Leisingera sp. NJS204: one gene and its partner. The protein of the gene in region 1 binds, or shares a complex with, the protein of each later gene. Links are inferred from orthologs where the notes say so. Each region holds a gene or a part of one and is shown on either strand. Other genes may lie near its edges.

Region 1 (4,580 bases):
CAACTCCCGGTAGCTCGCCCCCTTGCCGTGCTTCAAAACATTGATCACCAGATAATACTGATGGACCCTCTCGGCGAGGGCGGCCTGCCCGGACTGCATCAGCAGGGCTGTCAATTTCCGTGAAAACGGTCCGCGCTTAAAATGGTGCTGCATCCGCGCCTCGAACAGAGTGAAGATATCGACCGCTGCGGCTTCCAGCGCAACCGTTGCCGCGCGCAGCTCTTCACACTGCCCGTCAGGGGACTGCGCCGCCATGATGCGATCTTCAAGCGTCTTGGCATTGGCCCGCGCCGCCGCGACCAGTTCAGGCAAACTCTGTGAAGGTCCCATCATTCATTCTCCTTAAGGCACCCCCTCCCATACGCTATAGCGCCAGGAATGATAGTGCCGGGGCGTCGTTTTTGAACGCCGCCCGTTGCGCAGGCAGCGCACGCGGGGCTTCGCGGATCTTAACCGCCGGCGGCTATTAATCAGCGGACGGAATGCACCAAGGAAGCCGCCATGCAGACATGCCTGCCCCGCACAAACGCAAAAGGCCCCCGCTGTCGCGAGGGCCTTCCAAAGTCTCAAAGAGGCAAATCTCAGAGTCCGGTGGACACGTCGATTGTGTTGCCCTCTTCCAGGGTCACATAGGCTTTCTTGACGTCTTTGCGACGGCCCATCTGGCCGCGGAACCGCTTGACCTTGCCTTTGGTGATGGTGGTGTTGACCGCCTTCACCTTGACGCCAAAGAGAGCTTCAACAGCTTCTTTGATCATCGGCTTGTTCGAGTCGATTGCCACCTCAAAGACCACTGCGCCGTTTTCGGACGCCATGGTGGTTTTTTCGGTGATGATCGGCTTGCGGACCACGTCGTAGTGTTCTGCTTTCGCGCTCATTTCAGGCGAGCCTCCAGTGCTTCGACACCTGCTTTGGTGATCACCAGGATGTCACGCTTCAGGATGTCATAGACGTTTGCGCCCATTGTCGGCAGGATATCCAGGCCTTCAATGTTGCGCGACGCTTTCAGGAAGTCTTCGTTGACCGAAGAACCGTCGATGACCAGCGCGCGTTTCCAGCCCAGGTTTTTCACCTGTTTGGCCAGAGCCGCGGTTTTGCCTTCGGAGGCTGCATCCTCGATGATGACCAGCTCGCCCGCTTTTGCCTTAGCGGACAGCGCGTGGCGCAGACCCAGCTTGCGGAACTTCTTGGTCAGATCGTGGCCGTGCGAACGGACAACCGGGCCCTTGTAGATACCGCCCTTGCGGAAGATCGGCGCGTTACGGTCACCGTGGCGTGCGCCGCCGGTGCCCTTCTGGCGATAGATCTTCTTGGTCGAATAGGAGGTTTCCGAGCGGGTCTTCACCTTGTGGGTGCCCTGCTGCGCGTTGTTGCGCTGCCAGCGGACCACACGGTGCAGGATGTCCGCACGCGGCTCCAGGCCGAACAGGTCTTCGGACAGCTCGATGTCGCCGGACTTGCCGCCGTCGAGTTTGATCACGTCAAGTTTCATGCTTCACCACCTTCCGCGGGGGCTTCAACAGCCGGTGCATCGGTTGCAGCCGCTTTCAGACCAGCCGGGAACGGCAGACCTTCGGGCGCTTTCTTCTTCACGGCGTCCTTGACGGTAACCCAGCCGGATTTCGGGCCGGGAACGGCGCCTTTGATGAAGACCAGGCCGCGATCGGCGTCGGTTTTCACCACTTCCAGATTCTGGGTGGTCACGCGGGCAGCGCCCATGTGGCCGGCCATCTTCTTGCCTTTGAAGACTTTGCCCGGATCCTGACACTGACCGGTCGAACCATGCGAACGGTGCGAGATCGACACACCGTGCGTGGCGCGCAGGCCGCCGAAGTTGTGCCGCTTCATGGCACCGGCGAAACCTTTACCGATCGAGGTGCCGGTGACGTCCACTTTCTGGCCAGCCAGGAAATGTTCGGCCGAAATTTCGGCGCCGACTTCGATCAGGGCGTCTGCGGGCACGCGGAATTCCACGAGCTTGCGCTTCGGCGCAACCTTGGCTGCTGCGAAGTGGCCGCGCATGGCTTGCGACGTGCGCTTTGCCTTGGCGGAACCGGCACCGAGCTGAACGGCGGTGTAGCCGTCTTTGTCATCGGTGCGCTGCGCAACAACCTGCAGGCCGTCCAGCGACAGAACGGTCACAGGGATCTGCTTGCCGTCTTCCAGGAACAGCCGGGTCATGCCGACTTTCTTTGCGATAATACCAGAGCGCATATTCATTACCCTCCGATCTTACGACTGCAGCTTGATTTCGACGTCCACACCAGCGGCGAGGTCGAGCTTCATCAGCGCGTCCACGGTCTGGGGGGTCGGATCAACGATGTCGAGAAGACGCTTGTGCGTCCGGATTTCGAACTGATCGCGGGATTTCTTGTCAACGTGGGGGCCACGCAGAACAGTGAATTTCTCGATCTTGTTCGGCATCGGGATCGGGCCACGAACCTGAGCGCCGGTGCGCTTGGCTGTGTTGACGATTTCCTGGGTGCTGGCATCCAGCACGCGGTAATCGAATGCCTTCAGCCGAATGCGAATGTTTTGGCTTTGCATTACATCTGCCTTTATTGAGGCGTTGAGGTTGAGAGGAGGGCCTGCGACCACCGCCGAACCCTCATCGAACCCAAAAGGCGGGAATCACCCCGCCCCTATCCGCACATAGCGAACCTGCGCGCTATACGCTTGATGAAGCAATGTGGCAAGGGGTTTCGCGGCGAAACGGTTGCGTTTGGGGCGGACGGTGCGTTTGGGGTTTGTTTGCCGTGGTAAACACCACCTAAAGCGTCACGAACTAAACAAGCTTGGCACAGGTCTCAAGGGAACGGCATTGCAATTCAAGCGCCAACTTCGTCTTGTCGGAGATAGTCTTATCCGTATAGCGTTTGGGCTTCACAAGATCCATTATGCAGTACCTGGAGTTCCCCAAAGCTGTACCCTTAAAGCAATCCAGTAGAACAAGAGTACCAATATTCGCAATCCTCTGAGCGAGTTCCGGCCTTTGCGTCGCCCAGACCAAATGCAGGTGGCTTTGCCCCTTCTCAAAGGTGCGAAACCACGGATCGACCTTCAACTCAATGTCGAAGTTCGGAATCGAGTAAATCCTCTCCTGATCGACTACTTCGATCTCTTTGGCTTTCCCAAACTTCGCGATGAAATTTTCAAAAGCAGCTTTGTTGTACTTTCGCTCCGCTTCTTTGGTTGGCGTATCGAGAATGTCTTCGATTTCTACCGAAGTAGCTCCTTCGATATAACTGTGAATAGCCTTTTTCAAAGACCAATGGAAATTGTGACCACCACCGGGACCATTCAACATCGTATCAAGTGCCCGCGCCAGCTCGACCTGATCGTAGTGGCAGAGTTTGATAAATGTTTGCAGGCGCATTGTGAGCATTCGACTCTCCTTTTAGATGCGCACAACAACACTCCAAACAGCACGGGAAGTAAAGGAAAACAAAGTCCTATCGTCTGGCCGTTTGCGATCGAATAGTTAGTTACCTGAGCGTGCCTCCGGGTTAGCCAAAATTCTCCTAAAATTTGCATCACGCTTTCTTGAACAACCAAGATGTGTGCTTATCTAAGCTTCGCACTGATACAAATGGAGAACATTGCATGAGCAGAACCTTGAAACCCGGTCAAAAAGCACCCGGCTCTGGCCAAGTCGAAATTGTTGGCCCTCGCGGAGGAAAGACTGGACAAGAACGCACTACCACAAAAGGGAACCCATTGCCTCCCACACCAAAACCGGGACAACGATACGTACCTGTAGACGGCACTAAGAACAAAAGCGGCTTTAAGAAATAGAGGTCAACAACGACTTCCGGTCTCTGCCCCGTTCAAACGCTGCTGCAAAAGAAAAGGGCCTCCCAAGGGAGGCCCTTTCTGTATTCAGAACCGGGTGGGTTCTCGGCGATTTTCTAGCGAAAACCGCCTGCCACCCACTGTTTCAAAATCACTCAGTGATTTTGGAAACGACGCCGGCGCCGACGGTGCGGCCGCCTTCGCGGATGGCGAAGCGCAGGCCGTTTTCCATCGCGATCGGCGCGATCAGCTCAACGTCGAACTTCAGGTTGTCGCCGGGCATAACCATCTCGGTGCCCTCGGGAAGGGTCACGGTGCCGGTCACGTCGGTGGTGCGGAAGTAGAACTGCGGACGGTAGTTCGCAAAGAACGGCGTGTGACGGCCGCCTTCTTCCTTGGTCAGGATATAGGCTTCGGCTTCGAACTTGGTGTGCGGGTTCACCGATTTCGGGGCGCACAGAACCTGGCCGCGCTCAACACCGTCACGGTCGATACCGCGCAGCAGGGCGCCGATGTTGTCGCCGGCTTCACCGCGGTCCAGCAGCTTGCGGAACATTTCCACACCGGTGCAGGTGGTGGTTTTGGTGTCGCGGATACCAACGATTTCGATCGAATCGCCAACGTTGATCACGCCGCGCTCAACCCGGCCGGTCACAACGGTGCCGCGGCCAGAGATCGAGAACACATCTTCAACCGGCATCAGGAACGGCTGGTCAACAGCACGCGCCGGGGTCGGGATGTACTCGTCCACAGCGGCCATCAGCTCTTTGATCTTCTCTTCGCCGATT
Region 2 (3,920 bases), 800 kb from region 1 along the record:
GGCCTGCAGGCGGCGGGCGGAATCCATCGCGAATTTCTGGATCAGCTTTCTGCGGCGCGCCGGCGGCAGTTTGTCCTCCGGCGCCATGCGGATGATTTCGGCATCATACGGGTCAGCAATAATCAGCCCGGTGCCGTCCGGCAGCAGCTCGGTTGGAAACGCCAGATCCACCGCCCAGAAATAGCGGTCGCACCACTCCAAATAGCCCTCCCACTTGCTGTCGGACTGGAAATCAGCGCGGCTGGACTTGCACTCGATCACCCACAGCTCCCCCTTGGGACCCAGCGCCATCACATCGACGCGCAGGCCGCGGGCCGGCGCAAACTCCTCCAGCGGTGCATAGCCCAGCGAGCGCAGATAGCGCGACACCCCGCGGGCGAGTTTCTGTCCAGGCTGCAGATCATTCATCATACGGGCAAATGTGAACAATTAGGGAACAAGTTGCAATCCCGCGGTTTTAACCGGAAACAACCCGCCAGCACTCCGTTCCCCTTGTAACAGCGCGCCGGGCAGACTATTTACGGCCTTGGCGGGTTCTGCCCTTCTTGTGACAGGCAGCATTCCAGTGGCCTTAAGCAATTCCACGGGAGCTGGCTCTGTTCGGACCCTGGTCCGTTTACCTGGCGCCCACCTGTACAAACAGGTCCCCGGGAATCAAAGCCGCACGGTTGATTGGTGGTCCCGCCGCATTTTCCCTTACCGCCAAAGAAAAAACGCGCCTTCCGGATGGAAAGCGCGGGCGGATTGCGTTTTGCAATGTTTCAGCGGCGGCTGCGCAGCTGGCGCTCACGCTGGGAAAGCTCGTCAGCCGGAACACGCACCGGCTGGAGTTCATTAACCACAGGAGTGCCGCGGCGGGGCCCGCCGTCCTTTTCAGCCATGGCCATCACCGCCCAGGCAAACTGCACACCGGCAAAGACGATGCCATGCATGAACCATAATAGGAACACCGCCAAGAGGCCCGCGTCGGATGTGGAAACCAGCCCCCAAAGGTTCATCACATTGAACCAAAGCAGCATCGCCACAAATACGGCAGCAATCCCAAAGCCGGTCACGACGTTGCGGATATACATCTTCACCAGTTCAGGCATCTGAGTCCTCCAGATATGCAATAGGAGGTTATCAGTCTTTACAGCGCCGTCCAGCGCTTCCGGAGAAATAAGCGGAATTTGCCGCACCCTTTGCGATTGGCCGTTTCCCAAAGAAAAAGGCGCACTCTACAGCGCGCCCTTTCTCCATCGAAGTCGGAACTACCGCCTCAGAAGGCTTCCGGTTTGGCTTCGCGTGCCATGTGGTCCAGCACGGCGTTGACGAATTTCGCCTCCTTGCCTTCGGGAAAAAAGGCACGTGCGATATCGACAAACTCGTTTATCACCACTTTGGGCGGGGTGTCGGACTGGCTCAACTCGGCCCCGGCCGCGCGGAACAGCGCGCGCAAGGTGGGATCGATCCGGGCAATCGGCCATTTCGCCACCAGGGCGCGGTCGGTCATCTGGTCGATCTGCGCCTGATGGTTCACGGCTTCGCGTATCAGCTTGCGGAAGATCTTGTTATCCCCCTCCGCCATCTCGTCACCCTCATAGACAGCGCCAAAGCGGTGGTCCTCAAACTCGACGATCACCTTGTCAAAGGTGAGGCCGCTGTGTTCCATTTGGAACAGCGCCTGCACAGCATAAAGCCGCGCTGCCGATCTCATCTGATTCTTGCCATTGCCCTTGGGGCGGCTGTCCTGGGTGCTCATACGCTGGTGGATCCGTTGTCTGTACCGGCGACCTGGTACGCCCCGGTGGGCGCCTTGAAACCGATGCCTTTGGTCTGGGCGCCCCACTTACGCGTGAGTGCGATCAGATGCAAGGCCGCAGCTGCCGCGCCGCCACCTTTGTTCTGATCGGCTGTATCTGCCCGCACTTCGGCTTGTTTGCGGTTCTCCACTGTCAGGATGCCGTTGCCGATGCACAGCCCCTGCAGGCCCATCAGCTGGATCGCGCGGCTGCTGTCGTTGCAGACGGTGTCATAATGGGTGGTTTCACCGCGGATCACGCAGCCCAGCGCCACGTAGCCGTCGAAATTCGAGGTCCGGTCGGCAATTGCAATCGCTGTCGGCACTTCCAATGCGCCGGGCACTTCGACGATCTCGAAAGTTCCGCCTGCGGCTTCGATCTCGGCTGCGGCGCCGGTGACCAGATTGTCGGCGATATCCTTGTAATAAGGCGCCACAACAATCAGCATCTTCACCGGCTTGTCGAATTCCGCACGCGGCAGGGTGTAATGGGTTTCATGTCCAGCCATATCAATCGTCCTTCAGAATGGGGCGGCTGCCGGTGATGGACAGCCCATAGGCATCCAGCCCGACATATTTGGTCGAGGGCGAGTCGGTCAGCAGAACCAATTCGTTCAAACCCAGGCTTGACAGGATCTGCGCGCCGATGCCGGTCTGTTTGATGGTCACTGTCCGCGCGCCGTCTTCCTCATTGGCATAAAGCGCATTGCGGGGCTGGCGGAACAGGGTCACCACACCGCGGCCCTCTTCGGCAATGATCTCCATCGCGCGGGGCAGCTGGCGGGCCGATTTCGGGCCAAGTCCCAGAATATCGGTCGCCTCATGCAGCGCATGGGTACGCACCAGCACCGGCTCCGGCGTGGTGATGTCGCCCTTGATCATCACCACATGCTCGATGCCATGGGTCTGGTCGGTGAACAGCCGCATTTCCCACTCGCCGCCGATTTCCGAGGTCACGGTCTCGCGCGAGGTTTCCGTCACCAGATTGTCGTTGCGGGCGCGGTAGGTGATCAGGTCGGAAATGGTGCCGATCTTCAGCCCGTGCGTCGCGGCGTACTCCACCAGATCGGGCAGCCGTGCCATGGTGCCGTCTTCCTTCATGATCTCGCAGATCACCGACGACGGGTACTGACCGGCAAGCCGGGCCACGTCGCAGCCGGCCTCGGTATGGCCTGCACGCACCAGCACCCCGCCCCGGCGCGCGCGCAGCGGGAAGACATGACCGGGGGTGGCAATATCGGCAGCAGTATTGTCGGGGTCGATGGCGGTGGCCACGGTCAGCGCCCGGTCGGCGGCAGAGATGCCGGTGGAAACGCCTTCGCGCGCCTCGATCGAAACTGTGAAAGCAGTCTCATGGCGCGACGAATTGTGCAGCGCCATCATCGGCAGGCCCAGCTCTTCGATTCGATCAGCAGGCAGGGTCAGGCAGATCAGCCCGCGGCCATGGGTGGCCATGAAATTGATCGCCGCCGCATCCGCAGCTTGCGCCGGAATCACCAGATCGCCTTCGTTCTCGCGGTCCTCGTGATCGACAAGGATGAACATGCGGCCCTGGCGGGCCTCCTCAATGATGTCTTCAATCGGGCTGATGGCGTCGCGCAATTGCGCCTCAACCGGCCCCGGTGTTTCAAAGCTCATGTAGCAGCCTTTCGATGCGCAAAGGCAGCACGCCTGGCGCTGCGGGTTCTTTCCCTGCCAGATAGCCCACAGACGGGGCAAATGCCAGTCCCGCAAACGGCACAGAGGGGTCTGGACGCGGCTTGTGCATCTGTGCACAAATGATTTTGGATCCAATCCATAGGGCCAGGGCTTCATCGGGAAGGGAAAGACAGATGCGCGCATCCCGCATTATCCAGGCGGTTGAGGCACATGCCGAGGGCGAGCCGGGCCGGGTGATCACCGGCGGCATGCCGCTGTTGCGCGGCAATTCGGTGTTTGAAAAGATGCAGGATATGGCGGCCAATCATGATGATATCCGCCTGCAAATGCTGCGCGAACCGCGCGGCAATCCCGGGCTCTGCGGCAATGCGATTGTGCCGCCCTGCCATCCGGAAGCGGACGCCGGTTTTATCATCTTCGAGCAGACCGAGTATCCGCCGATGTCGGGCTCCAACACGATCTGCGTGGTGACGGTCCTGCT

The links. The genes of interacting proteins can lie anywhere in the genome.
Region 2: the proteins of rpsJ (region 1) and nusB are in contact, whole or in part, in a solved structure (PDB 3D3B), measured with the Escherichia coli proteins. The link is inferred for Leisingera sp. NJS204 from one-to-one orthologs.

The regions. Positions count from the first base shown.
Region 1 is NZ_CP035417.1:3,575,092-3,579,671, forward strand. The notes cover bases 891-3,574. They hold rpsJ (30S ribosomal protein S10), read right to left. Parts: upstream 2,548-3,574; coding sequence 2,233-2,547; downstream 891-2,232. Other genes in these bases: rplD (50S ribosomal protein L4), read right to left, coding at 891-1,492; rplC (50S ribosomal protein L3), read right to left, coding at 1,489-2,214; ETW24_RS17455 (hypothetical protein), read right to left, coding at 2,786-3,385. Outside these bases: ETW24_RS17430 (hypothetical protein), read right to left, coding at 1-333; ETW24_RS17435 (50S ribosomal protein L23), read right to left, coding at 582-878; more of rplD, read right to left, coding at 875-890; tuf (elongation factor Tu), read right to left, coding at 3,944-4,580. UniProt on the Escherichia coli protein: Involved in the binding of tRNA to the ribosomes. Part of the processive rRNA transcription and antitermination complex (rrnTAC). The complex forms an RNA-chaperone ring around the RNA exit tunnel of RNA polymerase (RNAP).
Region 2 is NZ_CP035417.1:2,775,346-2,779,265, forward strand. The notes cover bases 1-2,972. They hold nusB (transcription antitermination factor NusB), read right to left. Parts: upstream 1,742-2,972; coding sequence 1,259-1,741; downstream 1-1,258. Other genes in these bases: ETW24_RS13655 (MmcB family DNA repair protein), read right to left, coding at 1-411; ETW24_RS13660 (hypothetical protein), read right to left, coding at 762-1,091; ETW24_RS13670 (6,7-dimethyl-8-ribityllumazine synthase), read right to left, coding at 1,738-2,289; ribB (3,4-dihydroxy-2-butanone-4-phosphate synthase), read right to left, coding at 2,291-2,972. In the rest of the region: more of ribB, read right to left, coding at 2,973-3,418; ETW24_RS13680 (proline racemase family protein), read left to right, coding at 3,613-3,920. UniProt on the Escherichia coli protein: Part of the processive rRNA transcription and antitermination complex (rrnTAC). The complex forms an RNA-chaperone ring around the RNA exit tunnel of RNA polymerase (RNAP).